2 regions of the Enterococcus sp. S86.2 genome follow, and region 2 is predicted to be linked to the other one. Evidence: a T-box and tRNA genes for the amino acid it is inferred to sense, from the RefSeq annotation. Region 2 holds a T-box; the other holds one or more tRNA genes.
The links. A T-box is a leader RNA that pairs with one kind of tRNA and senses whether it is charged. The one in region 2 lies ahead of ileS (isoleucine--tRNA ligase), so its partner is inferred to be a tRNA-Ile.

Region 1: it encodes a tRNA-Ile, which carries the amino acid that the T-box ahead of ileS (isoleucine--tRNA ligase) is inferred to sense. The anticodon was not compared.

Annotation. Positions count from the first base shown of each region.
Region 1 is NZ_CM206813.1:348,861-363,894, forward strand. Features, by position in the region: gene AC6R0T_RS01455 (LURP-one-related/scramblase family protein) at 1-455, shown strand, start outside; gene hslO (Hsp33 family molecular chaperone HslO) at 883-1,770, shown strand; gene dusB (tRNA dihydrouridine synthase DusB) at 1,763-2,773, shown strand; gene lysS (lysine--tRNA ligase) at 2,949-4,448, shown strand; rRNA gene AC6R0T_RS01475 (16S ribosomal RNA) at 5,076-6,635, shown strand; tRNA gene AC6R0T_RS01480 (tRNA-Ala) at 6,720-6,792, shown strand; rRNA gene AC6R0T_RS01485 (23S ribosomal RNA) at 6,971-9,884, shown strand; rRNA gene rrf (5S ribosomal RNA) at 9,963-10,078, shown strand; tRNA gene AC6R0T_RS01495 (tRNA-Val) at 10,087-10,159, shown strand; tRNA gene AC6R0T_RS01500 (tRNA-Lys) at 10,163-10,235, shown strand; tRNA gene AC6R0T_RS01505 (tRNA-Leu) at 10,246-10,327, shown strand; tRNA gene AC6R0T_RS01510 (tRNA-Thr) at 10,334-10,406, shown strand; tRNA gene AC6R0T_RS01515 (tRNA-Gly) at 10,417-10,488, shown strand; tRNA gene AC6R0T_RS01520 (tRNA-Leu) at 10,509-10,594, shown strand; tRNA gene AC6R0T_RS01525 (tRNA-Arg) at 10,605-10,678, shown strand; tRNA gene AC6R0T_RS01530 (tRNA-Pro) at 10,693-10,766, shown strand; tRNA gene AC6R0T_RS01535 (tRNA-Ala) at 10,781-10,853, shown strand; tRNA gene AC6R0T_RS01540 (tRNA-Met) at 10,887-10,960, shown strand; tRNA gene AC6R0T_RS01545 (tRNA-Ile) at 10,974-11,047, shown strand; tRNA gene AC6R0T_RS01550 (tRNA-Ser) at 11,076-11,165, shown strand; tRNA gene AC6R0T_RS01555 (tRNA-Met) at 11,214-11,287, shown strand; tRNA gene AC6R0T_RS01560 (tRNA-Asp) at 11,306-11,381, shown strand; tRNA gene AC6R0T_RS01565 (tRNA-Gly) at 11,383-11,453, shown strand; tRNA gene AC6R0T_RS01570 (tRNA-Ile) at 11,470-11,543, shown strand; tRNA gene AC6R0T_RS01575 (tRNA-Ser) at 11,572-11,659, shown strand; tRNA gene AC6R0T_RS01580 (tRNA-Glu) at 11,668-11,739, shown strand; tRNA gene AC6R0T_RS01585 (tRNA-Ser) at 11,756-11,845, shown strand; tRNA gene AC6R0T_RS01590 (tRNA-Met) at 11,894-11,967, shown strand; tRNA gene AC6R0T_RS01595 (tRNA-Asp) at 11,985-12,057, shown strand; tRNA gene AC6R0T_RS01600 (tRNA-Phe) at 12,062-12,134, shown strand; tRNA gene AC6R0T_RS01605 (tRNA-Ile) at 12,181-12,254, shown strand; tRNA gene AC6R0T_RS01610 (tRNA-Glu) at 12,264-12,335, shown strand; SMK box riboswitch at 12,428-12,504, shown strand; gene metK (methionine adenosyltransferase) at 12,502-13,692, shown strand; gene AC6R0T_RS01620 (MDR family MFS transporter) at 13,852-15,034, shown strand, end outside.
Region 2 is NZ_CM206813.1:957,676-972,709, reverse strand. Features, by position in the region: gene AC6R0T_RS04435 (flavodoxin) at 1-154, shown strand, start outside; gene AC6R0T_RS04430 (TetR/AcrR family transcriptional regulator) at 421-993, opposite strand; gene AC6R0T_RS04425 (aminopeptidase) at 1,253-2,482, shown strand; gene efaR (transcriptional regulator EfaR) at 2,788-3,435, shown strand; gene zwf (glucose-6-phosphate dehydrogenase) at 3,447-4,970, shown strand; gene gltD (glutamate synthase subunit beta) at 5,057-6,496, opposite strand; gene gltB (glutamate synthase large subunit) at 6,498-10,967, opposite strand; gene ileS (isoleucine--tRNA ligase) at 11,222-14,014, opposite strand; T-box leader at 14,088-14,298, opposite strand; gene AC6R0T_RS04395 (DivIVA domain-containing protein) at 14,282-15,034, opposite strand, start outside.

The DNA.
Region 1 (15,034 bases), 610 kb from region 2:
AGAAATTTAACGTGACCGATGCCGACCAAGAACCTTTATATCATGTTCAAGGTAGTTTTTTGAAAATTCCAAAGCAGTTCACGATTTTTGATCGCAATGATCACGTTATCGGTGAAATTACCAAAAAAGTTTTAGCGCTTTTGCCTCAGTTTACAGTTATGATTGATGATGAGGCGGCCATTGTGATTAAAAAGGAATTGACTTTATTTAAAGCGCGCTACCATATTGAAGCAGACGGAATTAGTGTGCAGGGAAATTGGTGGGATATGGACTTTGAAGTTGTAAAAGACGGTCTGCAAATTGCAGTTATCAATAAACGCTGGGTTTCATGGGGAGATACGTATGAAGTGACAGTTTTTGATGAACGTTATGAAAAACTAATCGTTGCTTTAGTCGTAGCAATTGATTGTGTCAAAGCAGACGACAATGCAGCGGCATCTTCTGCAAGTAGTTAAGCTAGTGGCGAAAGAGGCTTCTTATGGCAAGAGGTCTCTTTTTTGCCAGATAAGAAAATATAAGTTTTTTTCACCAGTAAAAACATTACAGCAGACATTATAACGATGTCTGGTTTTGCAAACTCGCTTAATCGCCAATAAGCAAAAATTTTATTGCGTCTAAGCAGCGATGTATCGAAATTTTAGTTTTATGGCTTAGTCTTGAAGGATTCCTTCAGGTGTTTTTTGCAAGGGGATGACAAGAGTGGAAAAGTATAGGGAGTTTTTTCATACTTTTTCTTAATTCAATCTGATAAAGTTGAAAAAAATGCAACTTCCTTGTATGATTCAGAAATGAATGCCAAGTCAGTTGCAGGTTGGACTGTCAGCAAGTGAAATTTATCTTTTAACTTACCACGCAATTATTAAACGACAAAGGAGCAAAATCATGAGTGATTATTTAATTAAAGCATTGGCTTATGGCGGTTTAGTCCGAGCATATGCAGTAGATGCTACAAAAACAGTGACAGAAGCCCAAAAACGTCACGATACATGGAACACGTCTTCGGCTGCATTAGGTCGTACCTTAGTAGGAAGTTTATTATTAGGGGCTACTTTAAAAGGTGACGATAAATTAACGGTTAAAGTAGAAGGAGATGGTCCTGCTGGGGCGATTGTGGTGGATAGTAATGGTTATGGCGATGTAAAAGGCTACATTAAAAATCCTCACTTAAGTTTACCCCTTAACGAAGCTGGCAAAATTGATGTACGGGGAGCAGTCGGGACAAAAGGGATGTTCACCGTTATTAAAGACTTGGGATTAAAAGAACCATTTTCTGGTCAAACACCGCTTGTTTCTGGTGAATTGGGAGAAGACTTCACCTATTACTTAGCTGTTTCAGAGCAAATTCCTTCTGCTGTCGGTTTGAGTGTCTTAGTGGATACGGACGATAGTATTAAAACTGCTGGCGGTTTTATGCTGCAAATGATGCCGGGAGCTACAGATGAAATCATTACAGCTATTGAAACCAACTTAGCCAATATGCCACGGGTTTCTGATTTATTAGATGCTGGGAAAAAACCAGAAGAAATTTTAGATGCGTTATTACCTGACACTGATTTAATGATCCTAGAAGAAAAATCCGTCCAATTTAAGTGTGATTGTTCTAAAGACAAGTTTGCTGAAGCGATTATTGCTTTAGGACCTGATGAAATTAAAGCGATGATTGATGAAGACCATGGCGCTGAAGCAGTTTGTGCGTTTTGTGGTAATAAATATGAATACACGGAAAAAGACTTGGAAGCTTTAATGCAGGAGGCAGTAAAAAATGACTAATCAAACATGGAAAATCGGCAACGTGGAAATTCCTAATCGGGTTGTCGTGGCGCCAATGGCGGGGATTACCAATGCCGCATTTCGAGTAACGGTCAAAGAATTTGGCGCAGGCTTAGTAGTCTGTGAAATGATTAGTGACCAAGGAATTCATTTTCGTAACAAAAAGACATTAGAAATGCTTTACATTGATGAAAACGAACATCCTTTAAGCGTTCAAATTTTTGGTGGCAATAAAGATTCTTTAGTTGAAGCTGCGAAGTTTGTTGCTGAAAACACCCAAGCAGATATCATTGACATCAACATGGGGTGTCCGGTTAACAAAGTTATTAAAGCCGAAGCTGGTGCGAAGTGGTTACTAGATCCCAACAAGGTCCATGAAATGGTAGCAGCAGTAACAAGCGCAGTGAATATCCCAGTTACCGTTAAAATGCGAATTGGCTGGGACGATCAACACGTTTTTGCTGTTGAAAATGCGAAAGCTGCCGAAGCTGGCGGGGCGTCAGCAATCGCAATGCACGGTCGCACGCGGGTACAAATGTATGAAGGAAAAGCTAACTGGGATATTTTAAAAGAAGTTAAAAAGAACATTAGTATTCCTTTTATGGGTAATGGTGACGTGAAAACACCGCAAGATGCTAAAAGAATGCTAGATGAAGTCGGTGTTGATGGTGTGATGATTGGTAGAGCAGCATTGGGTAATCCGTGGATGATTCACCGTACCGAACGCTATTTAGCTACAGGTGAGCTCATTGACGAACCAACTCCAGCTGAAAAAATTCAAACTGCTAAAGTTCATTTGCAACGTTTAGTTGACTTAAAAGGTGAGATGGTAGCGGCAAGAGAATTTCGCCAACATGCATCCTATTACTTAAAAGGGATTCCGCGAGCAGCTAAAACAAAAGTAGCTGTTAATCAAGCAGAAGATCAAGCAACAATTGTCGCAATTTTAGATGATTTTGTCGCCAAAATACAAGGTGCGCAATTGGCCCACAGCGCACATTAATCTAAGCTTTTTTTCAAGCCGAAGCTGATTTTCGGCTTGCTTTTTTTTGGTTTCATTGGCATTATAAGGAAGAATAGACTAGAGAGTTATAGTAGTTGGCAATTTTTTTGGGTTACAAAATTTAACTTGTAATGGATAAACCACTACTTCAACTAAAAAACAAGGAGGAAAACGCGTGACTGAGGAACAACAGCAACAGACACAAGAAGAATTGAACGATCAAATGCTGGTGCGTCGCCAGAAGATGGAAGCACTGCAAGAAAATGGAATCGATCCTTTCGGAAAACGTTTCGAACGCACTCACAATTCCGCAGAATTACATGAAATGTTTGATCAACGGACTAAAGAAGAATTAAGTGAAATGAACCTATCTGCTAGCGTAGCAGGTCGTATGATGACAAAGCGCGGTAAAGGTAAAGCAGGCTTTGCCCATTTACAAGACCGTGAAGGCCAAGTCCAAATCTATGTGCGTAAAGATGAAGTAGGAGAAGAAGCCTACGAATTATTTAAACATGCAGATCTTGGCGATTTTTATGGTGTCGTAGGTCAAATTATGAAAACTAACACGGGTGAAGTTTCAATCAAAGCGCGTGAGTTTATTTTATTATCAAAAGCATTGCGCCCGTTACCAGACAAATATCATGGCTTGACCAACGTAGAGCAACGTTACCGTCAGCGCTATTTGGATTTGGTAGCAAACAGGGAAAGTTTTGAACGTTTTACAAAACGTAGTCAAATCATCAGTGAAATTCGTCGTTACTTAGATGGTTTGGGTTATTTGGAAGTGGAAACTCCAGTCTTGCATAACCAAGCTGGTGGTGCTGCTGCACGTCCTTTTATCACACATCACAATGCATTAGATATGGACTTGTATTTGCGTATCGCATTGGAATTACACTTAAAACGTTTGATCGTTGGTGGAATGGAAAAAGTTTATGAAATCGGTCGTGTCTTCCGTAATGAAGGGATTGATACAACCCATAACCCTGAATTTACTATGATTGAAGTGTACACGGCCTACACCGATTATCGTGACGTAATGGATTTAACAGAAGGTATCATTCGGAATGCTGCACAAAAAGTTTTAGGTACAGGTAAACTTACTTATGACGGTAAAGCAGTTGACTTAGACACTGAGTTCAAACGCGTCCATATGTTAGATGCTATTAAAGAACAAACCGGTGTTGATTTCTGGCAAAAAATGTCTTTAGAAGATGCACGTGCTTTAGCTAAAGAACACAATGTTGAAATTACAGATGCTATGGAAGTTGGACATATCATTAATGAATTCTTTGAAACGTTTGTAGAAGATACCTTGATTCAACCTACTTTCATTTATGGCCATCCAGTAGAAGTTTCACCATTAGCGAAGAAAAATCCAGAAGACGGCCGCTTTACAGATCGGTTTGAATTGTTCATCGTTGGCCGTGAGTTTGCGAATGCTTTTACTGAATTAAATGATCCAATCGACCAACGCGCTCGCTTTGAAGATCAAGAAAAACAACGTGAAGCTGGTGATGATGAAGCTCATGGCGTTGACGAAGACTTCCTAGAAGCTTTGGAATATGGTATGCCGCCAACCGGTGGTTTAGGTATCGGGATTGATCGTTTAGTTATGCTTTTAACAGACGCACAATCAATTCGTGACGTATTATTATTCCCAACAATGCGCTAGAATTTCTAAGAGTTCTTGAAAACCAGTTTCAAATTGGTTTTCAAGAACTCTTTTTTTATGATTTACCAGCGAAAAACAAGTGAATAATAAAACTGAAAAAGCTTTATTCACGAATGATTATGATGTAGCAACTTTATATTAATCGGGTATACAAAAAAACAAAAAAATATAGATAAAATCGTTGACCTGATACGATTTAGTTGGTATATTATTACTTGTCCGTTAGCGACTTGGCTATTTTCAAAAATCACAAGAAAAAAGTTTTGAAAAAAACAAAAAAACTTGTTGACAGCAAGCTAACTACTTGCTAAACTAACGGAGTTGCTTGATGAGCGGCGAACTTCTGAAATATCATTTCAAAAAGTTTTTAAAACTTTTTGAAAAAACAGTTGACAGGAATTAAGTCAGCTGATAAGATATAAGAGTTGCTGAAACATTTCAAAAAGCAACCAATTGCAAGTTAGATAAATACATTTAACTTCGCAAGTAGACCTTTGAAAACTGAACAAAGCAAGCAAACGAACCAATGTGTAGGGCGCTTCTTTTATAGAAGCAAACAACATGCAAGCAATAGCTAGCAAAGTTAATTTTTATTTGAGCTTAACAGTCTATGACTGTTCAAACACTTTTTATGAGAGTTTGATCCTGGCTCAGGACGAACGCTGGCGGCGTGCCTAATACATGCAAGTCGAACGCTTCTTTTTCCACCGGAGCTTGCTCCACCGGAAAAAGAGGAGTGGCGAACGGGTGAGTAACACGTGGGTAACCTACCCTCAAGCGGGGGATAACACTTGGAAACAGGTGCTAATACCGCATAACAATACCAAACACATGTTTAGTATTTGAAAGGCGCTTTTGCGTCACTTGAGGATGGACCCGCGGTGCATTAGCTAGTTGGTGAGGTAACGGCTCACCAAGGCCACGATGCATAGCCGACCTGAGAGGGTGATCGGCCACACTGGGACTGAGACACGGCCCAGACTCCTACGGGAGGCAGCAGTAGGGAATCTTCGGCAATGGACGAAAGTCTGACCGAGCAACGCCGCGTGAGTGAAGAAGGTTTTCGGATCGTAAAACTCTGTTGTTAGAGAAGAACAAGGATGAGAGTAAAATGTTCATCCCTTGACGGTATCTAACCAGAAAGCCACGGCTAACTACGTGCCAGCAGCCGCGGTAATACGTAGGTGGCAAGCGTTGTCCGGATTTATTGGGCGTAAAGCGAGCGCAGGCGGTTTCTTAAGTCTGATGTGAAAGCCCCCGGCTCAACCGGGGAGGGTCATTGGAAACTGGGAGACTTGAGTGCAGAAGAGGAGAGTGGAATTCCATGTGTAGCGGTGAAATGCGTAGATATATGGAGGAACACCAGTGGCGAAGGCGGCTCTCTGGTCTGTAACTGACGCTGAGGCTCGAAAGCGTGGGGAGCAAACAGGATTAGATACCCTGGTAGTCCACGCCGTAAACGATGAGTGCTAAGTGTTGGAGGGTTTCCGCCCTTCAGTGCTGCAGCAAACGCATTAAGCACTCCGCCTGGGGAGTACGACCGCAAGGTTGAAACTCAAAGGAATTGACGGGGGCCCGCACAAGCGGTGGAGCATGTGGTTTAATTCGAAGCAACGCGAAGAACCTTACCAGGTCTTGACATCCTTTGACCACTCTAGAGATAGAGCTTCCCCTTCGGGGGCAAAGTGACAGGTGGTGCATGGTTGTCGTCAGCTCGTGTCGTGAGATGTTGGGTTAAGTCCCGCAACGAGCGCAACCCTTATTGTTAGTTGCCATCATTTAGTTGGGCACTCTAGCGAGACTGCCGGTGACAAACCGGAGGAAGGTGGGGATGACGTCAAATCATCATGCCCCTTATGACCTGGGCTACACACGTGCTACAATGGGAAGTACAACGAGTTGCGAAGTCGCGAGGCTAAGCTAATCTCTTAAAGCTTCTCTCAGTTCGGATTGTAGGCTGCAACTCGCCTACATGAAGCCGGAATCGCTAGTAATCGCGGATCAGCACGCCGCGGTGAATACGTTCCCGGGCCTTGTACACACCGCCCGTCACACCACGAGAGTTTGTAACACCCGAAGTCGGTGAGGTAACCTTTATGGAGCCAGCCGCCTAAGGTGGGATAGATGATTGGGGTGAAGTCGTAACAAGGTAGCCGTATCGGAAGGTGCGGCTGGATCACCTCCTTTCTAAGGAATATTACGGAAACTACACAGTTTGTAACTTGTCTTTGTTCAGTTTTGAGGGGTTTACTCTCAATTTAAAAGCACTATGGGGCCTTAGCTCAGCTGGGAGAGCGCCTGCTTTGCACGCAGGAGGTCAGCGGTTCGATCCCGCTAGGCTCCATTGACAACATTGGTTGTCATGATTTTGTTCATTGAAAACTGGATACTTGAAGAAAAAATCAAAACAAACCGAGAACACCGCGTTGAATGAGTTTTTTAATAAGTTCAATTGCTTATTTTCTTGAGTAAGCTTCTATCGCTAGAAGAACTGCTCAAAACCAGACCGTAAGGTCTTATAAGGTTAAGTGAATAAGGGCGCACGGTGGATGCCTTGGCACTAGGAGCCGATGAAGGACGGGACTAACACCGATATGCTTTGGGGAGCTGTAAGTAAGCTATGATCCAGAGATTTCCGAATGGGGGAACCCAACATCTTTTATAGGATGTTACGTATACGTGAATACATAGCGTATACGAGGTAGACGCAGAGAACTGAAACATCTAAGTACCTGCAGGAAGAGAAAGAAAAATCGATTCCCCAAGTAGCGGCGAGCGAAAAGGGAACAGCCCAAACCAAGATGCTTGCATCTTGGGGTTGTAGGACTCCAATATGGTAGTTCTTTCAGATAGTCGAATGACTTGGAAAAGTCAGTCAAAGAGGGTAAAAACCCCGTAGGCGAAATTTGGAAGGCACCTAGGAGGATCCTGAGTACGGCGGAACACGAGGAATTCCGTCGGAATCCGGGAGGACCATCTCCCAAGGCTAAATACTCCCTAGTGACCGATAGTGAACCAGTACCGTGAGGGAAAGGTGAAAAGCACCCCGGAAGGGGAGTGAAATAGATCCTGAAACCGTGTGCCTACAACAAGTTAGAGCCCGTTAATGGGTGATAGCGTGCCTTTTGTAGAATGAACCGGCGAGTTACGATTGCATGCGAGGTTAAGTTGAAGAGACGGAGCCGCAGCGAAAGCGAGTCTGAATAGGGCGAATGAGTATGTAGTCGTAGACCCGAAACCATGTGATCTACCCATGTCCAGGTTGAAGGTGCGGTAAAACGCACTGGAGGACCGAACCCACGTACGTTGAAAAGTGCGGGGATGAGGTGTGGGTAGCGGAGAAATTCCAAACGAACTTGGAGATAGCTGGTTCTCTCCGAAATAGCTTTAGGGCTAGCGTCGAAGTTAAGAATGATGGAGGTAGAGCACTGTTTGGACTAGGGGCCCATCTCGGGTTACCGAATTCAGATAAACTCCGAATGCCATTCATTTATATTCGGCAGTCAGACTGTGAGTGATAAGATCCATAGTCGAAAGGGAAACAGCCCAGACCACCAGCTAAGGTCCCAAAATGTATGTTAAGTGGAAAAGGATGTGGGGTTGCACAGACAACTAGGATGTTGGCTCAGAAGCAGCCACCATTTAAAGAGTGCGTAATAGCTCACTAGTCGAGTGACCCTGCGCCGAAAATGTACCGGGGCTAAACATACTACCGAAGCTGTGGAGTACACCGAAGGTGTATTGGTAGGAGAGCGTTCTAAGGGCGTTGAAGGTAGATCGTGAGGACTGCTGGAGCGCTTAGAAGTGAGAATGCCGGTATGAGTAGCGAAAGACAGGTGAGAATCCTGTCCACCGAATGACTAAGGTTTCCTGGGGAAGGCTCGTCCGCCCAGGGTTAGTCGGGACCTAAGCCGAGGCCGATAGGCGTAGGCGATGGACAACAGGTTGATATTCCTGTACCCGTTGTATTTGTTTGAGCAATGGAGGGACGCAGGAGGCTAAGAAGTGCAGACTGATGGATATGTCTGTTCAAGCAGTAAGTCTTGAGATGAGTCAAATGCTTATTTCTATAAGGACAAGCTGTGATGAGGAGGGAAATAATAGTACCGAAGCTTCTGATGTCACACTGCCGAGAAAAGCTTCTAGTGAGAAGACAACGGCCCGTACCGCAAACCGACACAGGTAGTCGAGGAGAGAATCCTAAGGTGAGCGAGAGAACTCTCGTTAAGGAACTCGGCAAAATGACCCCGTAACTTCGGGAGAAGGGGTGCTGACCGCAAGGTCAGCCGCAGTGAATAGGCCCAAGCGACTGTTTATCAAAAACACAGGTCTCTGCAAAATCGAAAGATGAAGTATAGGGGCTGACGCCTGCCCGGTGCTGGAAGGTTAAGAGGAGTGCTTAGCGTAAGCGAAGGTACGAATTGAAGCCCCAGTAAACGGCGGCCGTAACTATAACGGTCCTAAGGTAGCGAAATTCCTTGTCGGGTAAGTTCCGACCCGCACGAAAGGCGTAACGATTTGGGCACTGTCTCAACGAGAGACTCGGTGAAATTTTAGTACCTGTGAAGATGCAGGTTACCCGCGACAGGACGGAAAGACCCCATGGAGCTTTACTGTAGTTTGATATTGAGTGTCTGTACCACATGTACAGGATAGGTAGGAGCCGTAGAGATCGGGACGCTAGTTTCGAAGGAGGCAATGGTGGGATACTACCCTTGTGTTATGGCCACTCTAACCCGCACCACTAATCGTGGTGGGAGACAGTGTCAGATGGGCAGTTTGACTGGGGCGGTCGCCTCCTAAAAGGTAACGGAGGCGCCCAAAGGTTCCCTCAGAATGGTTGGAAATCATTCGCAGAGTGTAAAGGCAGAAGGGAGCTTGACTGCGAGACTTACAAGTCGAGCAGGGACGAAAGTCGGGCTTAGTGATCCGGTGGTTCCGCATGGAAGGGCCATCGCTCAACGGATAAAAGCTACCCTGGGGATAACAGGCTTATCTCCCCCAAGAGTCCACATCGACGGGGAGGTTTGGCACCTCGATGTCGGCTCGTCGCATCCTGGGGCTGTAGTCGGTCCCAAGGGTTGGGCTGTTCGCCCATTAAAGCGGCACGCGAGCTGGGTTCAGAACGTCGTGAGACAGTTCGGTCCCTATCCGTCGCGGGCGTTGGAAATTTGAGAGGAGCTGTCCTTAGTACGAGAGGACCGGGATGGACTTACCGCTGGTGTACCAGTTGTCTCGCCAGAGGCATCGCTGGGTAGCTATGTAGGGAAGGGATAAACGCTGAAAGCATCTAAGTGTGAAGCCCACCTCAAGATGAGATTTCCCATTTCTTAAAGAAAGTAAGATCCCTGAGAGAAGATCAGGTAGATAGGTCAGGAGTGGAAGTACAGTGATGTATGGAGCGGACTGATACTAATCGATCGAGGGCTTAACCAAAGTAAAAGAAAACTCGGAAGAGTTTTGAAAAACTTCAAGATCCAGTTTTGAGTGAATGAAATTCACTTAATTAAATAGTGTGGTGGCGATAGCGAGAAGGATACACCTGTAACCATGCCGAACACAGAAGTTAAGCTTCTTAGCGCCGATTGTAGTGAAGGGTTTCCCTTTGTGAGAGTAGGACGTCGCCACGCGAACTTATGGGGGTTTAGCTCAGCTGGGAGAGCATCTGCCTTACAAGCAGAGGGTCAGCGGTTCGAACCCGTTAACCCCCATATGAGCCGTTAGCTCAGTTGGTAGAGCATCTGACTTTTAATCAGAGGGTCACAGGTTCGAGCCCTGTACGGCTCATAAGAAATATGCGGGTGTGGCGGAATTGGCAGACGCACCAGATTTAGGATCTGGCGCCTTACGGCGTGGGGGTTCAAGTCCCTTCACCCGCATAAAAGGCCGGCTTAGCTCAGTTGGTAGAGCATCTGATTTGTAATCAGAGGGTCGAGGGTTCAAGTCCTTTAGCCGGCATCAAAACCATGCGGAAATAGCTCAGTGGTAGAGCACCACCTTGCCAAGGTGGGGGTCGCGGGTTCGAACCCCGTTTTCCGCTTTACTTTAAAAAGTAAAAAAGCCGGGGTGGCGGAACTGGCAGACGCACAGGACTTAAAATCCTGCGGTGAGTGATCACCGTACCGGTTCGATTCCGGTCCTCGGCATTAGAAAGATGCGCCCATAGCTCAACTGGATAGAGTGTTTGACTACGGATCAAAAGGTTAGGGGTTCGACTCCTCTTGGGCGCGTAGTAATAATTTAACGGGAAGTAGCTCAGCTTGGTAGAGCACTTGGTTTGGGACCAAGGGGTCGCAGGTTCGAATCCTGTCTTCCCGATTTAAAAGAAATAAGGGGCCTTAGCTCAGCTGGGAGAGCGCCTGCTTTGCACGCAGGAGGTCAGCGGTTCGATCCCGCTAGGCTCCATATCATTTTAATAGTAATAATAAAGTGATTATTCGCGGTGTAGCTCAGCTGGCTAGAGCGTCCGGTTCATACCCGGGAGGTCGGGGGTTCGATCCCCTCCGCCGCGATTTTTTAGAGCCTGGACCTTTAGCTCAGTTGGTTAGAGCAGACGGCTCATAACCGTCCGGTCGTAGGTTCGAGTCCTACAAGGTCCATCCGTGGCATTGTAGATTTGATTTTTTTGGAGGATTACCCAAGTCCGGCTGAAGGGAACGGTCTTGAAAACCGTCAGGCGGGTAAAACCGTGCAAGGGTTCGAATCCCTTATCCTCCTTTGCTACAATTCTATATTTATGTAGAGAGTTAGTAAAACTTATATTATCGCGGGATGGAGCAGTCTGGTAGCTCGTCGGGCTCATAACCCGAAGGTCGTAGGTTCAAATCCTGCTCCCGCAATTTTAAAAACTAAATCCTGGTCCCGTAGTGTAGTGGTTATCACGCCTGCCTGTCACGCAGGAGATCGCGGGTTCGAGTCCCGTCGGGACCGCCATGCGGGTGTAGTTTAGTGGTAAAACCACAGCCTTCCAAGCTGTTGTCGCGAGTTCGATTCTCGTCACCCGCTTTTAGTTTTTAAATATGGGCCTATAGCTCAGCTGGTTAGAGCGCACGCCTGATAAGCGTGAGGTCGATGGTTCGAGTCCATTTAGGCCCATTACAAAATCAAAACATTTTTGGTTTTTGGGGAAGTACTCAAGTGGCTGAAGAGGCGCCCCTGCTAAGGGTGTAGGTCGGGAAACCGGCGCGAGGGTTCAAATCCCTCCTTCTCCGTTCTAGCTGGCCCGTTGGTCAAGTGGTTAAGACACCGCCCTTTCACGGCGGTAACACGGGTTCGAATCCCGTACGGGTCATTTTTTTTTTTTTTTTGGAGGATTACCCAAGTCCGGCTGAAGGGAACGGTCTTGAAAACCGTCAGGCGGGTAAAACCGTGCAAGGGTTCGAATCCCTTATCCTCCTTTGCTACAATTCTATATTTATGTAGAGAGTTAGTAAAACTTATATTATCGCGGGATGGAGCAGTCTGGTAGCTCGTCGGGCTCATAACCCGAAGGTCGTAGGTTCAAATCCTGCTCCCGCAATTATAAAACTAAACCCTGGTCCCGTAGTGTAGTGGTTATCACGCCTGCCTGTCACGCAGGAGATCGCGGGTTCGAGTCCCGTCGGGACCGTTTTGGCTCGGTAGCTCAGTTGGTAGAGCAATGGATTGAAGCTCCATGTGTCGGCAGTTCGATTCTGTCCCGCGCCATCTCTTTTTTAATGTATTTCATTGAAAAAGTTGTTTAGTTTTATATGGGCCTATAGCTCAGCTGGTTAGAGCGCACGCCTGATAAGCGTGAGGTCGATGGTTCGAGTCCATTTAGGCCCATTAATGATTGGTCCGTTGGTCAAGCGGTTAAGACACCGCCCTTTCACGGCGGTAACACGGGTTCGAATCCCGTACGGATCATGAGAAGATACGTCGTGTATCTTCTTTTTTTTGTTTTATTAGGAAATATAATAAAATAAGCGAGCTTTATCTGATTAAATCTGCTATACTACAAACGTTGCAAGTTCCCGAGAGGATTCGCACTGCGAAGATGCCTTGTAACCGAATATTATTAGGGGGAATCATCATGACAGAAAGACATTTATTTACTTCAGAATCTGTTTCTGAAGGACATCCAGATAAGGTGGCTGATCAAATCAGTGATGCAATCTTGGATGCAATTTTAGCGAAGGATCCAACTGCTCGTGTAGCATGTGAAACTTCAGTAACAACGGGTTTAGTTTTAGTGTTTGGTGAAATTTCGACATCGGCTTATGTAGATATTCAAAAAATCGTTCGAAATACGATTAAAGATATCGGTTATACACGCGCTAAATTTGGCTTTGATGGGGATACAGTTGCTGTTTTAGTAGCAATTGATGAACAATCACCTGATATTGCACAAGGCGTAGATGCCGCTTTGGAAAGTCGCGATAATAAAGATGCGATGATTGATGAGATTGGAGCAGGCGACCAAGGTTTAATGTTTGGTTTTGCTTGTGATGAAACACCAGAATTAATGCCATTGCCAATTTCTTTAAGTCATAAATTAGTTCGTCGTTTAGCAGAGCTACGTAAAAATGGTGAACTTAAATATTTACGTCCTGATGCAAAGTCGCAAGTGACGGTAGAATATGATGAAGCTGGTAAAGCTAAACGAATCGATACAGTCGTAATTAGCACACAGCACGATGATGCTGCTGACAACGCGACAATCCGTAAAGATGTGATTAAAAAAGTTATTGAACCAGTTATCCCAAGTGAATTATTAGATGAAGATACAAAATACTTTATCAATCCTACGGGACGCTTTGTAATTGGTGGGCCACAAGGAGATGCCGGGTTAACAGGTCGTAAAATTATTGTAGATACTTACGGGGGATATGCCCGTCATGGTGGCGGTGCTTTTTCTGGTAAAGATGCTACTAAAGTTGACCGTTCGGCTAGTTATGCTGCTCGTTATATTGCAAAAAATATTGTGGCGGCTAAACTTGCTAGCAAAGTTGAAGTACAATTGGCTTACGCAATCGGTGTAGCACAACCTGTTTCGATTTCAATTAATACTTTTGGAACTGGTACTGTCAGTGATGAAAAATTAATTGAAGCAATTCGTGAAAACTTTGATTTACGTCCAGCTGGCATTATTGAGATGTTGGACTTGCGTCGTCCGATTTATCGTCAGACAGCAGCTTATGGCCATTTTGGTCGGACTGATGTTGATTTACCATGGGAACACACGGATAAAGTAGACGCATTGCTAGCTAGTGTGAACGCATAATACTGATTGTTTACTTGATTTTTTTGGCCGCTATTGCTTAGGTGATAGCGGCTTTTCTTTGAGGAAAATAGCTTTTAAAAAAGAGATACGAAAATTTAAATGCAATTTTTTGCCAGTTGTTGTAAAAAGAGAGTTTAAGTTTAGTTGAGGAGGTTAAAAATGAAAAAAGAAACAAATGTTACGCTAGTTACGGTTGCTGTTTTTGTGGCAACATTTATGACAGCGGTGGAAGGAACAATCGTAACGACGGCTATGCCAACAATCGTCGGCTCATTACACGGCATTGAAATTATGAACTGGGTCTTTTCAATCTATTTATTAACCAATGCCATGTTAACACCGATTTATGGGAAATTAGCTGATAAAATCGGTCGTAAACCAATTTTCATTTTAGGAACCGTACTATTTATTATTGGTTCGGCGCTTTGTGGTCTATCTAATACGATGCTGACGTTGATTATTTCCAGAGCCATTCAAGGAATGGGAGCTGGCGCGATGATGCCAGTAGCATTGACGATTATTGGTGATTTGTATGATAAAGAAAAACGTGCGAAGGTGCTGGGGTTAAACAGTACTGCCTGGGGAATTGCCTCGGTAGTCGGTCCATTAGCTGGTGGCATTATCGTAGATACCATCGGTTGGCACTGGATTTTCTTTATTAATGTACCAATTGGAATTATTTTGATTATTTTAATTTGGCTTTATTTGGTAGAAGAAAAAGTAAGGCATCAGCAAAAGAAGATGGATATTTTTGGTAGTCTATCTTTAATGGGTCTGTTATTAGCACTATTGTTAGCTTTCCAGTTTTTAGGTGATGAAGGTTTATCTGTTAAAGTTATTGTTTTAGCAATTGTAGCAGTTGCAGCAGGGATTTTGTTTGTTTATGCAGAAAAGCGCGCAGAAGATCCCGTTATCTCGTTACACTTATTCACACAGCCTTTATTTGTGGTGGTGAACTTAGTAGCAGCGCTAGCTAGTGGCTTTTTAATTGGGGTAGATGTTTATATTCCGATGTGGATGCAAGGTGTGCTGGGACTTTCGGCTGGAATTGGCGGACTTGTTTTGGCACCATTGTCGTTATTGTGGTTAGTGGGTTCGTTTTTGGCAGGACGTTGGATGGCAACGATTGCGGTTAAACGGGTGTTGCTTCGAGGAATAATCATAACGCTTTTTGGGGCGGTTTGTTTGGTCGTGGTGCCCCAACACACAAATTGGCTTTGGTTTTTTGCTATCTCAACCATTCTCGGTATTGGTTTGGGGGCGGTGACGGTGACCTGTACGGTTAGTGCGCAAAGTAGCGTTTTGCCGGAACAGATGGGGGTAGCCACTTCTTTTAATACGT
Region 2 (15,034 bases):
CTTTGCCAAGTCAGTTGATGATTTTGAGCAAGCTTTTGAAAAAAGCGGTGCAACAAAAGGCGCTGACTCAATTAAAGTGGACCTAAATGTTGAAGCAGAAGATATCGACAATTTAGAAGACTTCGCTAAAAAACTCGTCACAGCTTTGGGATAACTAGCTCTATTATTAGAAAAGCCTACAAACTGCCCTCAGTTCTCAAAAAATTAGCATAGGATTTTTTGAAATTGTTTCTTGTATTTTTGAAAATTTCGCATACTTTGACGAACTATTTTTTAAAGCTACACACCAAGATGATATTTGCTTGATTTCGTCAAAAAAGAACCAAAAGATTTGCTCGTGTTCTAACCAAATACTAGGTTACAAAGAACACAACTTGCATGAGGAGCTAATCTTTTGGTTTTTTTATTTTTACGCTCTAATTAATAATTAATTTCTAGTGGCTCTTTTCTTTCCACAATTTGTTTGATTGTGTCCCGCATTAAGGCAATAATTTGCTCTTCTGTTGGGTTAATAATTCCGGATGATTTCAAGGCCGCAATTCCAGTTGCGACAATCCAACAACCAGTATGCAACGATTCAATTTCACTGTCTGCCAAATCTTTAAAGGCCAAATCAGCTTTTACCGCATTAGAAAAATATTGGAAAGAAAATTCCTGCATCTCTTTTCCACCACCGTACTCTTCTAGATACATCGCCCGATACAAGCGCTTATGTTCTGTCGCAAAACCAATATAATTCAAAGCTAAATCAACAATATTTTCCCCAGTGTGTTCTACTGGAAAAATCTCAGTTGCTAAATAATCGTGTAGTTTTTTGATCAACGCCATTTTAAGATCTTCCATGTTTTTAAATTCCAAATAAATTGGCTGTGTTGAACACTTCATTTTTGCCGCAATATTTCGGGCAGTGAAACGGGAAAAACCATCAGTAGCAACGACATCATAGGCCGCATTCAAAATCTGATCACGGGTGATTGTTTTCTTTCTTGCCATTATTTTTTAACTCCCTTTTCCTTTAGTCTTATCGTTTTTTTGTTATATTAATATTGTACCATGTTTTTTTGTCTTTGCAAAAAAGAAAACGACAACTATTTTTGCTTTATAAAAAAATATTTTTTAAAAAAGACGATAAAACGGAAAACAAGCCCTTTCATTGTCTTTAATTTTGTAAAATGATATTATTTAAATAGTTTGAAAATTGACAATTAGAGCTATATTTTGTCACTTCTTAAAAGAATTTGGAGGTTTTTTTATGACAGATTTTAATACCAATTTAGCAAAATACGCTGAGCTAATTGTGGCAGTGGGCGTGAATGTTTCAAAAGGCCATACCGTCGTTTTACAAATTAGTGTCGACCAAGCGCCTTTAGCTCGCCTAATCACGCAAAAAGCTTACGCGTTAGGTGCAGCAGAAGTTTTAGTCCAGTGGACAGATGATCAAATTCAACGGGAATTCTTACTTCATGCTGATGAAGAACGTTTAGAAAATATTCCTGCTTATAAAGTCGAGCAAACAGAAGACTGGCTAAAAAAAGGAGCAAGCCGCATTAGTGTTGTTTCTTCTGATCCAGGGGCATTAGCTGGTGTCGACGCCAATCGCGTAGCAACTTATCAAGCTGCTAGTGGCAAAGCAATGATGGGCCTACGAAAAGCAACACAAGCCAATAAAGTTAGTTGGACAGTTGTCGCAGCCGCTGGAAAAGAATGGGCGCAAAAAGTCTTTCCTGAACTTGAAGCTGAAAAAGCGCAAGCAAAATTATGGGATGAAATCTTTAAAACAACGCGAATTGATACAAAAGATCCCATTGCTGCTTGGAAAAAACACGATGAAACATTGCGCAATAAAGCAGAAGAACTAAACAAAGAGCAATTTTCTGCCTTGCATTATACAGCGCCTGGTACGGATCTAATTATCGGTCTGCCAGAAAATCACCTTTGGGAAGGTGCAGGTAGCTTTAACGCTCGTGGAGAAGAATTTATGGCCAACATGCCGACTGAGGAAGTTTTCACTGCCCCAGATTTCCGCCGTATTGACGGTATAATCTCCAGTACGAAACCATTAAGTTACGCTGGTTCAATTATTTCTGGGATGAAATTCACCTTTAAAGATGGGAAAGTCGTTGATTTTTCCGCCGAAGAAGGTCAAGAAGTTTTAGCTAAATTACTAGCTACCGATGAAGGGGCTAAAAGTTTAGGGGAAGTTGCATTAGTGCCGGATCCATCGCCGATTTCACAATCGGGTATTATTTTCTTCAATACACTTTTTGATGAAAATGCCTCCAACCACCTAGCCTTGGGCTCAGCTTATGCCTTTAGTTTACAGGGCGGAACTGAAATGAGCGAAGAGGAATTAGCAGCTCATGGTTTAAATCGTAGTCAAACTCACGTAGACTTTATGGTAGGCTCTGATAAAATGAATATCGACGGGATAAAAAAAGATGGCAGCAAAGTTCCTATTTTCCGCAATGGTGACTGGGCTTAAATTTTGTAATTTTAGTTTAATAACTAAGAACTGACACTGGCAAAATTATCCTGCAATCGCGATGAACCGTCATAAAAAAAGACTTTAACCAAATTGAGTAAATAAAAAGGCCGAAAAAGGTCTTTTTATTTACTCAATTTTAGCTTTAAAAAAAATCATACGAAACATTTGTCTATCTGTACTAACTTCAAGCTGAAAACATAGTAAATCAAGCCGTTTTTTGGTAAAATTTATAGTGATAGCCTACTGACTAACAGTTAGCGAGCCATTGTGAATGAGACATTCACCAGAAAGGATTGACTCCTGTGACACCTAATCGTGAAGATTATTTAAAATTAATTTTAGAACTTGGTGGCGACGAAGAAAAAATCAGCAATAAGCAGATTGTCGCCGGACTAAGTGTTTCACCTGCTTCTGTTAGCGAAATGCTATCTAAGCTGGTAAAAGAAGGTTTAGTCGAACATACTGCCTACCAAGGCGTGCAATTGACTGAAACTGGTAAAAAAAGTGCGAGTGATTTAGTTCGTAAACATCGCTTATGGGAAGTTTTTCTCGTGGAACACCTCCACTACTCTTGGAATGAGGTCCATGATGATGCCGAAGTTTTAGAGCACGTTACATCTAGCAAATTAGCCAAACGTTTAGAAGATTATTTAAACCATCCGCCATATTGCCCCCACGGAGGACAAATTCCGGCTGAAAACGCCTTGGTTACAGAGAAAAAACGGCAAACATTAGCAGATTTTCCAGTCGGGACAAAAATTAAAATCGCCCGAGTATTAGACGAGCGAGAGTTACTGGATTATCTCGTTAGTATTGACTTAGCCATCCACGAAGAATACACCATTACTGCTATTGCGCCTTATGAAGGTCCAATCACAATTGCCAATAAAGAAAAAAATATGGCGGTCAGTTATAAAGCTGCCAACACGATTTTTGTCGATAAATTGTAAGGAGAGATCACATGACTGAAAATACTAATGTATTGTTTACCATCTTCGGTGCTACCGGAGACCTTGCCAAACGAAAGCTTTACCCATCTTTATTCCGCTTATATAAAAAAGGAGAGTTAAGCGAATGCTTTGCAGTAATTGGCACTGCCCGCAGACCTTGGAGTGATGCACATTATCATGAAGTCGTTAAAGAGTCTATTGCTTCTTTAGAACCAACAAAAGAAGAAGCAGACAAATTTGCTAGTCATTTTTATTATCAGTCTCACGATGTTTCTGATACTAGTCACTATTCGGTTTTAAAAGAATTGACGGATACTTTAAATGAAAAATATCAACTTGGCGGCAATCGCTTATACTATCTGGCTATGTCTCCCCGCTTTTTTGGGACTATCGTTACCCAATTAAAGACAAGTGGTATGTTAGCTACCGATGGCTACCATCGCGTTATCATTGAAAAACCATTTGGTTCTGACTTTACTTCTGCCAATGATTTGAATAATGAAATTAATGAAGTTTTTGCCGAAAAAGATATTTATCGAATTGATCACTATTTAGGTAAAGAAATGGTACAAAATATCTCAGCTATTCGTTTTGCCAACAATTTGTTTGAATCTATGTGGAATCAACGCTACATTGACAATGTTCAAATTAGTTTAGCAGAAAATTTAGGTGTTGAAGATCGCGGCGGCTACTACGATCAAAGTGGGGCATTAAAAGATATGGTACAAAACCACATCCTGCAAGTTTTATCTTTACTTGCGATGGAGCCACCGGTAGCTTTCACAGAAGAAGCAATCCGCAGCGAAAAAATAAAGGCCTTAAATGCCGTACGCCTTTATTCAGAAGAAGAAGTTTATACAAATTTCATCAGAGGACAATACACAACGGGTAAACTTGGGGATAAAGAATTTATCGATTATCGTCATGAGCCAAATGTCGCAAAAGATTCTACTACCGAAACTTTTGTTGCAGGCAAATTTTTAATCGATAACTTCCGTTGGTCTGGAGTACCTTTTTATGTCCGTACAGGTAAACGCCTAACGGAAAAAGGCACACGGATTAATATCGTCTTTAAACAAGTACCAATTAATGTCTTTCGTTCTAGCACGACTGAAGTTAATACCCAAAGCGAATTACCGCCAAATGTTTTGACAATTTATATTCAACCAACAGAAGGTTTTAGTATGACGTTGAATGGAAAAGAAATCGGTCAAGGTTATTCTACAAAACCCGTAAAATTGGACTACCGCAATACTGCTGAAATGGTAGAAAACTCACCAGAAGCTTACGAACGTTTGATCTTTGACGCTTTAAATGGCGATAGTACCAATTTTACCCATTGGGATGAAGTGGCACAATCTTGGCGCATCGTGGACCGCATTCGCGCTGCTTGGGATAAACAAAAACCTGATTTTCCTAATTATGCTGCTGGTACAATGGGGCCACAAGCTGCTTTTGATTTACTGGCAAAAGACGGTTTTACATGGATCTGGCAACCAGATGAATGGTATAAAGAACGGAATTTATTAGACTAAAATTCAAATCTTTATCGTTTTAACACCAAAAAAATCTCCAGTACAAAGGTCATGTTGAACCTTTGTACTGGAGTTTTCTATTTTATTTACTGGTAAACTAATGCGCGCAAAGCTTCATCAACTTTTTCCGCTGTTTTACGGCCTTCAAAAATCGCCCAAATAACTAAACTTGGCCCACGTTTTGCATCCCCGGCTACTAAAACACGTTCGTTATTGGTCGTATAATCATCGTAAACTTCAGCAACTGAAAACTGTTCCAATAAACTTTTTTCTGCCCCTAAAAAGCCCATCGCAAGTAAAACCAAATCTGCTCGAACTACTTGATTGGTTTCAGGAATTGGCTGGAAGTTTTGATCAACAGCAACTGTTTCAACCCCAATCACTTGTCCTCTTTCAGCGCCAATAAAACCTGTAGTCGAAGTGCTATAAGTCGTAATCGTTTCCCCAAAAGTTTGCAAGGCTTCTTCTTGACCATAGCCGATTTTTCCAGTTAATGGGTATTCTGGCCACGGGTTATTGTTTGCACGTTGTGTTGGCAATGCCGGTGTGATTTCTAATTGTTTGACAGAAGCGGCTCCTTGTCGAATGGCTGCACCAATACAGTCATTTCCAGTATCACCACCACCAATCACCACCACATGTTTTCCAGCTAATTTTTTGCTGGTCGCATCTTTGCCATGCTTTAAAACATCCTTGGTCGCTTCGGTTAAATAATCTACTGCAAATTGAATTCCTTGAAAATGTCGTCCAGTTACATTTAAGTCTCGCGGCACACTGGCTCCTGTCGCTAAAATCACGCGATCGTATTTTTTTTCTAAATCAGCAGCGGTAATATCTACCCCAATCTCGGTATTTGCAATAAATTTAACTCCTAGCTCTTGCATCAGATTAATGCGGCGCATAACGATATCTTTGTCTAATTTCATATTCGGAATGCCATACATCAATAAACCACCAAAACGATCACTACGTTCATAAATCGTTACATTATGTCCCAATTGGTTTAAACGCCAAGCCGCCGCTAACCCAGCCGGACCACTGCCAACAATGGCAACCTTAAATTTTGTACGTGTAACAAAGAGACCACTTTCTTTTACCCAGCCTTCTTCAAAGGCTTTATCAATAATAAAACGTTCATTATCATGAATCGTTACACCATCACCATTTAATGATTCTGTGCACCCTTTTTCACATGGAGCTGGACAAACGCGACCGGTCATTTCCGGTAGTGGATTAGTTTTGGCAAGACGTTCAAAAGCTGCCTTAAATCGCCCTTGGTAAAGGAGATCATTCCACTCTGGAATTAAGTTATCATTGGGACAACCAGAGGCAACTTTTTGTGTACCGTAAAATGTTCCTGAATGACAAAAAGGAATACCGCAATTCATACAGCGGGCTGCTTGCTCTGTTCTTTGTTTCTCAGCAAGCGGTTCTTGCAGTTCATACCAGTCGGCAGTTCGCTCTGATACGGGGCGAAAAGGATTATCTTGACGTTGATATTTTAAAAAGCCAAATGGATCTGCCAAATTAGCCACGCTCCTTTCCTGCAACTGAAATTGTTACTTCTTTTTTTGTGCCGATTACTTTTTCAAAAGCGGCATGTAGCAATTTATCGCCTGCCAGTCCTTGTGCTTGAAATTCTTTTAAGGCATCGTTGACAGCGTGAAATTCCTTTGGATAAACTTTAATGAAATCTGTTTTTGCTGTTTCCCAATTTGCTAAAATTTCGGCTGCTTTTGGTGAAGCAGTATATTCAAAATGATTTTCAATCAATTCTTTTAAGATATGGTCTTGTTCGTCAACTGGATACAGCTCTACCATTTCCATATTGCAGCAAGCAGGAAAACTCTTATCTGAATCGTAAATGTAAGCTAAGCCACCTGACATACCCGCAGCAAAGTTACGACCAGTTTTTCCTAGAATAACTGCAATACCACCAGTCATATACTCACAGCCATTATCACCTACACCTTCAACCACTACTTTGGCACCGCTATTGCGGACACAAAAACGTTCGCCCGCTAAACCACGGAAATAAGCTTCTCCTTTATTAGCGCCAAAACACGCAACGTTTCCAACAATTGGTGAATTTTTTGTATCATATGCTGCTTTTTGGGGAGGAACAATAATCAAGCGTCCACCACTTAATCCTTTTGCTACGTAGTCGTTAGCTTCTCCGATTAATTTTAACTCCATCCCTTGGGTTGTAAAGGCACCAAAACTTTGACCCGCAATTCCTTCGTACTCGTATTTCAATAAACCTGGCGTTAAGGCGTAATTGCCAAAACGTTCAGCAATCCAGCCTCCCATGCGCGCGCCCACAGAGCGTTTCACATTGTTGATATTTTCTTTTACTGTTACGGTTTGTTTGGCTTCAATTGCCGCTTTAGCATAATCATCTAGCAATGGCCATTGCCGTTTTTCCAAGAAAGGATCACTTACTTTTCGTTCAATACCGGCAGTTGTAGCTAACATTTTAGAAAAATCAAGGGATTTTGCTTTACCTTTTGCTACATAACGCGGTTTAATCACTTCGGTGTGACCAATCATTTCATCAATCGTTTTAAAACCTAATTGCGCCATAATCTCCCTTAAATCTTCGGCTAAGAACATCATTGCATTTATCACGTGTTCAGGTTTGCCCGCAAAGAATTGTCGGAGGGCAGGATTTTGGGTGGCGACACCGACAGGACAGGTATTTAAACTACATACCCGCATCATGACACAGCCAACTGCCACTAATGCTAAAGAAGCAAAACTGTATTCTTCCGCTCCTAATAAGGCGGCAACGGCAATGTCTTTTCCTGTCATAAGTTTGCCATCAGTTTCTAAAATAACCCGTTGGCGCAACTGATTTAGCGCCAATGTTTGATGGGCTTCAGTTAAACCCATTTCCCAAGGCAGACCAGCATCTCGCACTGAGTTTCTAGGAGATGCGCCGGTTCCGCCATCATAGCCAGAGATTACCACAACATCTGCTCCAGCCTTTACCACTCCGGTTGCAATAGTACCCACACCAGTCGAAGAGACCAGCTTAACATTGATTTTGGCGTAAGGATTAATCGCTTTTAAGTCATAAATTAATTGCGCCAAATCTTCAATGGAATAAATATCGTGGTGCGGTGGTGGTGAAATGAGCCTAACCCCTGGAGTAGAACCGCGAATTTCTGCAACCCAAGGAAAAACTTTATTGCCTGGCAATTGTCCGCCTTCGCCGGGTTTAGCCCCTTGTGCCACTTTAATCTGTAATTCTTCAGCGCTCATTAAGTATTCGGCATTCACACCAAAACGGCCAGAGGCGACTTGTTTAATTTTACTATTAAAGTTTCGTCCATCTGGCAGTGGTTTGAAACGATCGCGATGTTCGCCACCTTCACCGCTATTAGATTTCGCACCAATAGCGTTCATAGCTTCTGCTAAACATTTATGGGCTTCTTCACTTAAAGAACCATAGGACATAGCACCAACTTTAAATCGCTTCACGATATCAGCAGCTGGTTCCACTTCAGCCAAGTCTACTGACGGTCGGACATTTTTAAACTCCCACATCGAACGCAAAGTCGCAGGTGTTGCTAATGCTTCTTCATTCATAGCTTTGGCGTATTCTTGATAGAGTTCATAACGCCCACTACGAACTGCTTTTTGGAAATTATAAATCGTTTTGGGATTAAACAAGTGATGTTCGCCATCAGCTTTGTACTGATAACTACCACCAGAAGATAAATAATCATTGGCATTAGCACCAAAAGCTTGTTGATAACAAGCATAATATTCTGCTTCAATTTGGGCCAAACTTAAGCCACCAATCCGGCTAGCCGTACCAGTAAAATATTGTTCTACTACTGTACTGGAAATTCCTACTGCTTCAAATAACTGTGCCCCGTGATAGCCTGCGACAGTGGAAATACCCATCCGCGACATCACTTTAATGAGACCTTTTTCACAAGCCTTGCGAAAATTTTCCACTTTATCACTTAAATTATAAGCTAGTAAAGAAGCATAGGCTAAATAAGGATGTACACCACTAGCACCATAACCGACTAACATGCCACAGTGATGTACTTCACAAACCTCAGCAGTATCAGCCACAATTGAAGCCAGTGATCCTTTTCCACGAGAAACTAAATAGTTATGCAACCCAGAAACTGCTAATAAAATTGGGATTGCCATTTCCCCTTTTTGGCGATTGCGATCACTTAAAACGATAATCGTTCCGCCATTATCGATTTTTGTTTCCGCTTCTTTAAAGACATGTTCTAAAGCTTGCTGCAAACTGTTGGGATCATCTTCATTTACTGGATACAAAATAGATTGAACCACGGTTTTTTGTTGATCTTGATCGACCGTTAATAACTTTTCAAAGTCTGCTGTACTTAAAATTGGACTGTCAATTTTTACTTTACTACAATTTTCAGCCTGATCTTTGCGAATATCGCTATCTCTACCGAGGAAAAGTTCTGTCCCAATTACCATTTTTTCACGAATAGCATCAATAGGCGGATTGGTCACTTGGGCAAATTGTTGTTTGAAGTATGTGAATAAAGATTGTGGTTTTTCACTTAAAACTGCTAGCGGTGAGTCAAATCCCATCGAAATAACAGGTTCTTCTCCATTTTCAGCCATTGGTACAATGACGGTACGTAAAATTTCGTCAGTATACCCATTGAGTTGCCACAATTGTCGGATTTCTTTTTCTGACAAGGGGTTGCTTTTTTTCTTTGGTGTTTTTATTTCGTTTAAATTGATTCGCTTTTCTTTTAGCCATGTTTCATAAGGCTTAGCCGTAGCATATTTTTGACGAATTTCTTCGTTACGATAAATTTTTCCTTGTTTTGTATCGACTAAAAACAGATTAGCCGGTCCTAAAACACCTTTTTCAAGTACATCTTCTGGGGCTAAATCGACTACCCCGGATTCTGAAGCAACCACAATTAACCCATCTTTTGTAATGGAGTAACGAGAAGGCCGTAATCCATTTCGATCTAAAGCTGCCCCAACAATTTCACCATCGGTAAAACATAATGCAGCCGGTCCATCCCAAGGCGCCATAAAGCTCGCATTGTATTCATTAAAGGCTTGTAGTTCCTTGGTTAAATTGGCTTCTTTTGACCAGGCTTCTGGTACCATCATCATTAATGCATGGGGAATATCGCGGCCGTTACGATACAAATATTCTAAACAGTTCTCTAGTTTTGCCGAATCTGAATTGTCTTTGTTGTAGACTTCAATTTTATGGCTATGCATCCAATTTTCTGCACCTCGAAGTGTGTTGATTTCCCCATTGTGGGCCAAAAAACGAAAAGGCTGTGCGCGGTCCCAACTTGGAAATGTGTTGGTAGAAAAACGAGAATGAGTCAAGGCAATGCTCGTCTCCATTGACGCATCTTTTAAATCTGGGTAAAAAAGGCCTACTTGGTAAGCATGTAACATCCCTTTATAAACAATTGTTTTGGCAGACAAACTACAAATGACCAGCTCATCTGGATTGTATGATTTTTCAATTTTCCGGCGCAAACGAAATAGTTGGTCTTCAAAAGCGCGGCCGCTTTTCACATCCATCGGTTTTTCAATAAATAATTGTAAAAAATTCGGCATAACAGCTTGAGCGCCAGGGCCACATTCATAAAAGTTAAAGGGTACATCCCGCGCCCACAAAACATCATACCCCGCTTGTAAAATGTCCTGTATTAAAACATTAGTCATTTGTTCTTTTTGTATTTTATCCTTAGGTAAAAATAACATTGCTACTGCGTACTCGCCTTTTTTAGGCAATGTTACTCCAGCTTCTTGGGCTTTTTTTTGAAAGAAACGATCTGGTAAAGCCATTAAAATGCCTGCACCATCACCAGTGTCTGGTTCAGCACCAGTCCCACCACGGTGATTCATTCGCTCTAACATCGTTAAGGCATGTTCAACTAATTGGTGAGAGGGCTTGCCATCTTTTTGTGCGATAAAGCCCATCCCACACGCATCTTTTTCAAACTTGGGGTCGTACATCAAGTTTTTTTCTGCAATTTTTTCCACGCAAGCACCTACTTTTTTTATTTTCTGAAAATTCTAATTTTTACTAGTTTACATTGTTTTTCACAACACTGCAATTACTTTCAAAAATTTTCATCGTTTTTTTTTAGAAACGTTCGTAAAATATAACATCCGCTTAAAAAAACAGAGACGAAATAAGGACTTGAAATGTAAGACATTCCAGGTCCTTATTTATAACATGAAAAGCCGGGATTGGCGACTTTAAATTTTTATTCGATTCCTTCAGCTACTTCATTAGGGTAATTTTCTTTGACGATTTGTGTACAGTGGTGACATAAGGTTGGTAAGGCACTATCACTGCCGACTTCTTTTCTAACTTGACGGCAACGATCACAGACATGACCATCTGCTTTTTCAACTAAAATCGCAACGTCTTCAAATTTCATAGCATTTTCTGGAACAAGGCTACCAACTTGTTCAACTTTAAAGTAATCTTCTGCGACAATTAGTAATTGCGCCAAATTGCTATCGACTGCAGTTAAAAGGGCAGCAACTTGTTCATTGGGATAAATCGTTACTTTTGCTTCTAGTGGTTTACCAATTAATTTTTCATTTCGGGCTTGCTCTAAAGCTTTTAATACACTATCTCTAAAGTCTAAAAAGGCACTCCACAGATCAAGTAATTCATCTTGGTTGGCAAATTCTTTATAGCCGGGCATTTCTGCTAATTGAACGTAATCTTCTTCTTCTGGTAAGTAAGACCAGATCTCTTCAGCTGTGTGCGGGATGATTGGTGTCAAAAGTTTTGTCAAAGCAACGACTGCTTGATAAAAGACTGTCTGCATCGCGCGACGCGCATGGTCATTTTCAGCTTCAATATAGACGACATCTTTGGCAAAGTCTAAATAGAAAGAAGATAAGTCTACTGTTAAGAAATTCATCACGGTACGATAGATGTGTAAGAAATTATATTTTTCATAGCCATCTTCTAAGATTGTCTTTATAACTTGGTTTAACCGTACTGTCATATATTTATCAACCGAGCGTAATTCTTCAAAAGGCACAGCGTCAGCTTTTGGATCAAAGTCATTTGTATTAGCTAACAAGAAGCGCATCGTGTTACGGATTTTACGGTAAACTTCTGAAACTTGATTCAAAATATCCATTGAGACCCGTACATCAGCTTCATAATCCACACTTGCTACCCACAGGCGTAAAATATCTGCGCCCATTTGATTGATAACTTTTTCAGGAGCGATGGTATTGCCTAAAGATTTACTCATCTTCCGACCTTCGCCATCTAACGTGAAGCCCTGTGATAAGACGGCTTTATAAGGTGCTACGCCATTGATGGCAACACTGGTAGTGATACTTGAGTTAAACCAGCCACGGTATTGGTCAGAGCCTTCCAAATACATATCCGCAGGAAAGCTTAATTCGGGCCGTTGACGTAAGACTGCTTCATGGGATGAACCTGAGTCAAACCAAACATCCATAATATCATTTTCTTTCGTAAATTCTCCGTTTGGTGAACCAGGATGTGTAAAGCCTGCAGGTAATAATTCCTTGGCTTCTTTTTCAAACCAGATATTTGAACCATGAGCGGCAAATAATTCAGCAACATGTTCAATTGTTTCCGGTGTGATGATTGCTTCCCCATTTTCCGCATAAAAAATTGGCAATGGTACACCCCACGCTCGTTGACGGGAAATCACCCAATCACCACGGTCGCGAATCATGTTGTAAAGACGTGTTTTTCCCCAAGGAATAATCCAATCCACTTTTTCGATTTCAGTTAAAATATCGCTTCTAAATTTATCAATTGAAGCAAACCATTGTGGTGTTGCGCGATAAATAACTGGTTTTTTTGTTCGCCAGTCATGAGGATAGCTATGGGTAAAGAAGTCTAGTTTTAATAATGCACCTTTATCATCTAATAACTTGGTAACTTCTGGGTTTGCTTTGTCGTAAAACATCCCTTCAAAACCAGGTGCTTCAGCCGTAAACATACCACGATTATCAACTGGTGATAAAACTTCTAGTCCATATTTTTTACCAACGATGTAGTCATCTTCACCATGTCCTGGAGCAGTGTGAACTAAACCAGTTCCGGCATCTAGCGTAACATGATCTCCACACATTACAAGTGAGGTCCGATCGTAAAATGGATGTTTTGCCGTCATATATTCCATTGCTGTACCTGGAAATTCCTGTAAAACTTTGACATTTTCCCAACCAATTTGATCTTTAACGGTATCTAATAGGTCTTTGGCAACGACATATTTTTTTCCATCGGCTTCAATTTGTACGTAAGTATAGGTTGGATTAACAGAAATACCAAGATTTGCTGGTAAGGTCCAAGGGGTTGTTGTCCAAATTACAAATGAAGTGTCCGTATCTAGCAAATCTTTGCCATCTACTACTTTAAAGGCAACATAAATTGATGGTGATTTCACATCTTTATATTCAATTTCGGCTTCAGCTAAAGAAGATTCACTTGATGGTGACCAGTAAATTGGTTTTAAACCTTTATAGATATAGCCTTTTTCTGCCATTTTACCAAAAACGCGAATTTCGGCTGCTTCATAGGCTGGGTCTAAGGTAACATAGGGGTTATCCCAATCACCAGCAACACCTAGTCGTTTGAAGTCATTACGTTGTTTATCAACTTGTGATATCGCATATTCCCGACATTTTTCCCGGTACTCTGCCATTGTCATTTCTTTACGTTTAATCCCTTTATTGGTTAGAACTTGTTCGATTGGTAAACCATGTGTATCCCAACCAGGAACATATGGCGCCCGAAAACCAGACATTGATTTGAAGCGGACGATAATATCTTTACTAATTTTATTTAATGAATGACCAATATGAATATTCCCATTGGCATATGGCGGACCGTCGTGTAAAACAAAAGAAGGTTTACCTTCGTTTAATTTTTGGCGTTGCCCATACAAGTCAGCTTCTTCCCAATTTTTTTGCCATTCTTTTTCCCGGTTTGGCAAATTGCCTCGCATTGGAAAACCGGTTTTACCTAGATGTAATGTTTCTTTCATCTTCATGAATATCCGCTCCTGTCCTTTATTTTTACAGTTAGCAACTGTGAAAAAGTGTATAAAAAAACGCTCATCCCCAAAAAGGGACGAACGTTGTCGTGGTACCACCCAAATTTGTACAAAACTGTACTTCTTTGTGATTGTTAACGTGAATCACACGTCAATGTTTACTTCATTCAACATTAAAACCAATAGAGGATCTTTTTTTTAGTAGGGTTCATCGGTCTTTCACTGTCACCGACTCGCTTTAGAAATGCTAAAAACTTTTCTGTTCTATTTTTGGTCTTTTTCTTCAATTTTATTTAATAATTCTTTGGCATCGTCTAATGTGTTGACCGCAGGAATTTCTTGACTTGGTGTAATGATTTTTTCACTAGCTTCTACGATATCGACTTGATTTTCAGTCATATCACTGTTTGAGTTTACTTCATCTGGATTTTCTTTGTCAAGTTCTTTTTCCATTAGTTGTTGGAAAGCTTCGTGGCCATCTTGAACGTAGCTTGCAAATGGCTTCAAAATTTCATCCCATTCTGGACTTTTCACTTGTTCTAATTGAGATTGCAACATTAATGTTAAGTTTTGGTGGAAAACGCGTGTTTTGGTTTTCAAATCATTGGTTTCTGTTGCAAGTTGACGCGCACTTTCGCTAGCATCATTTAAAATTTCTTTAGCTTTTTGTTCTGCAGCGGTGGTTAATTCATGGGCGTGTTTTTCAGCACTTGAAACTAACTCATCGGCACGATTTTGCGCTGAGGTAACAATTACTTCAGATTCTTTGCTGGCACTCGTTTTTACTTTATCAGCAGTATCTTGGGCTACAATGATAGACTGGTTTAAGGCGTCTTTTAATTCATTGAAATATTCCAGTTTTTCTTCTGCATGTTTTAAAGCTTTTTCCATTTCACGATTCTTTTGAAGTAATTCTTCATAATCACGACCAACTAAATCCAAGAAGTCGTCTACTTCATCTTGATTATATCCCCGCATTTTTACTGCGAAGGTCTTATTATTAATGTCTAATGGAGT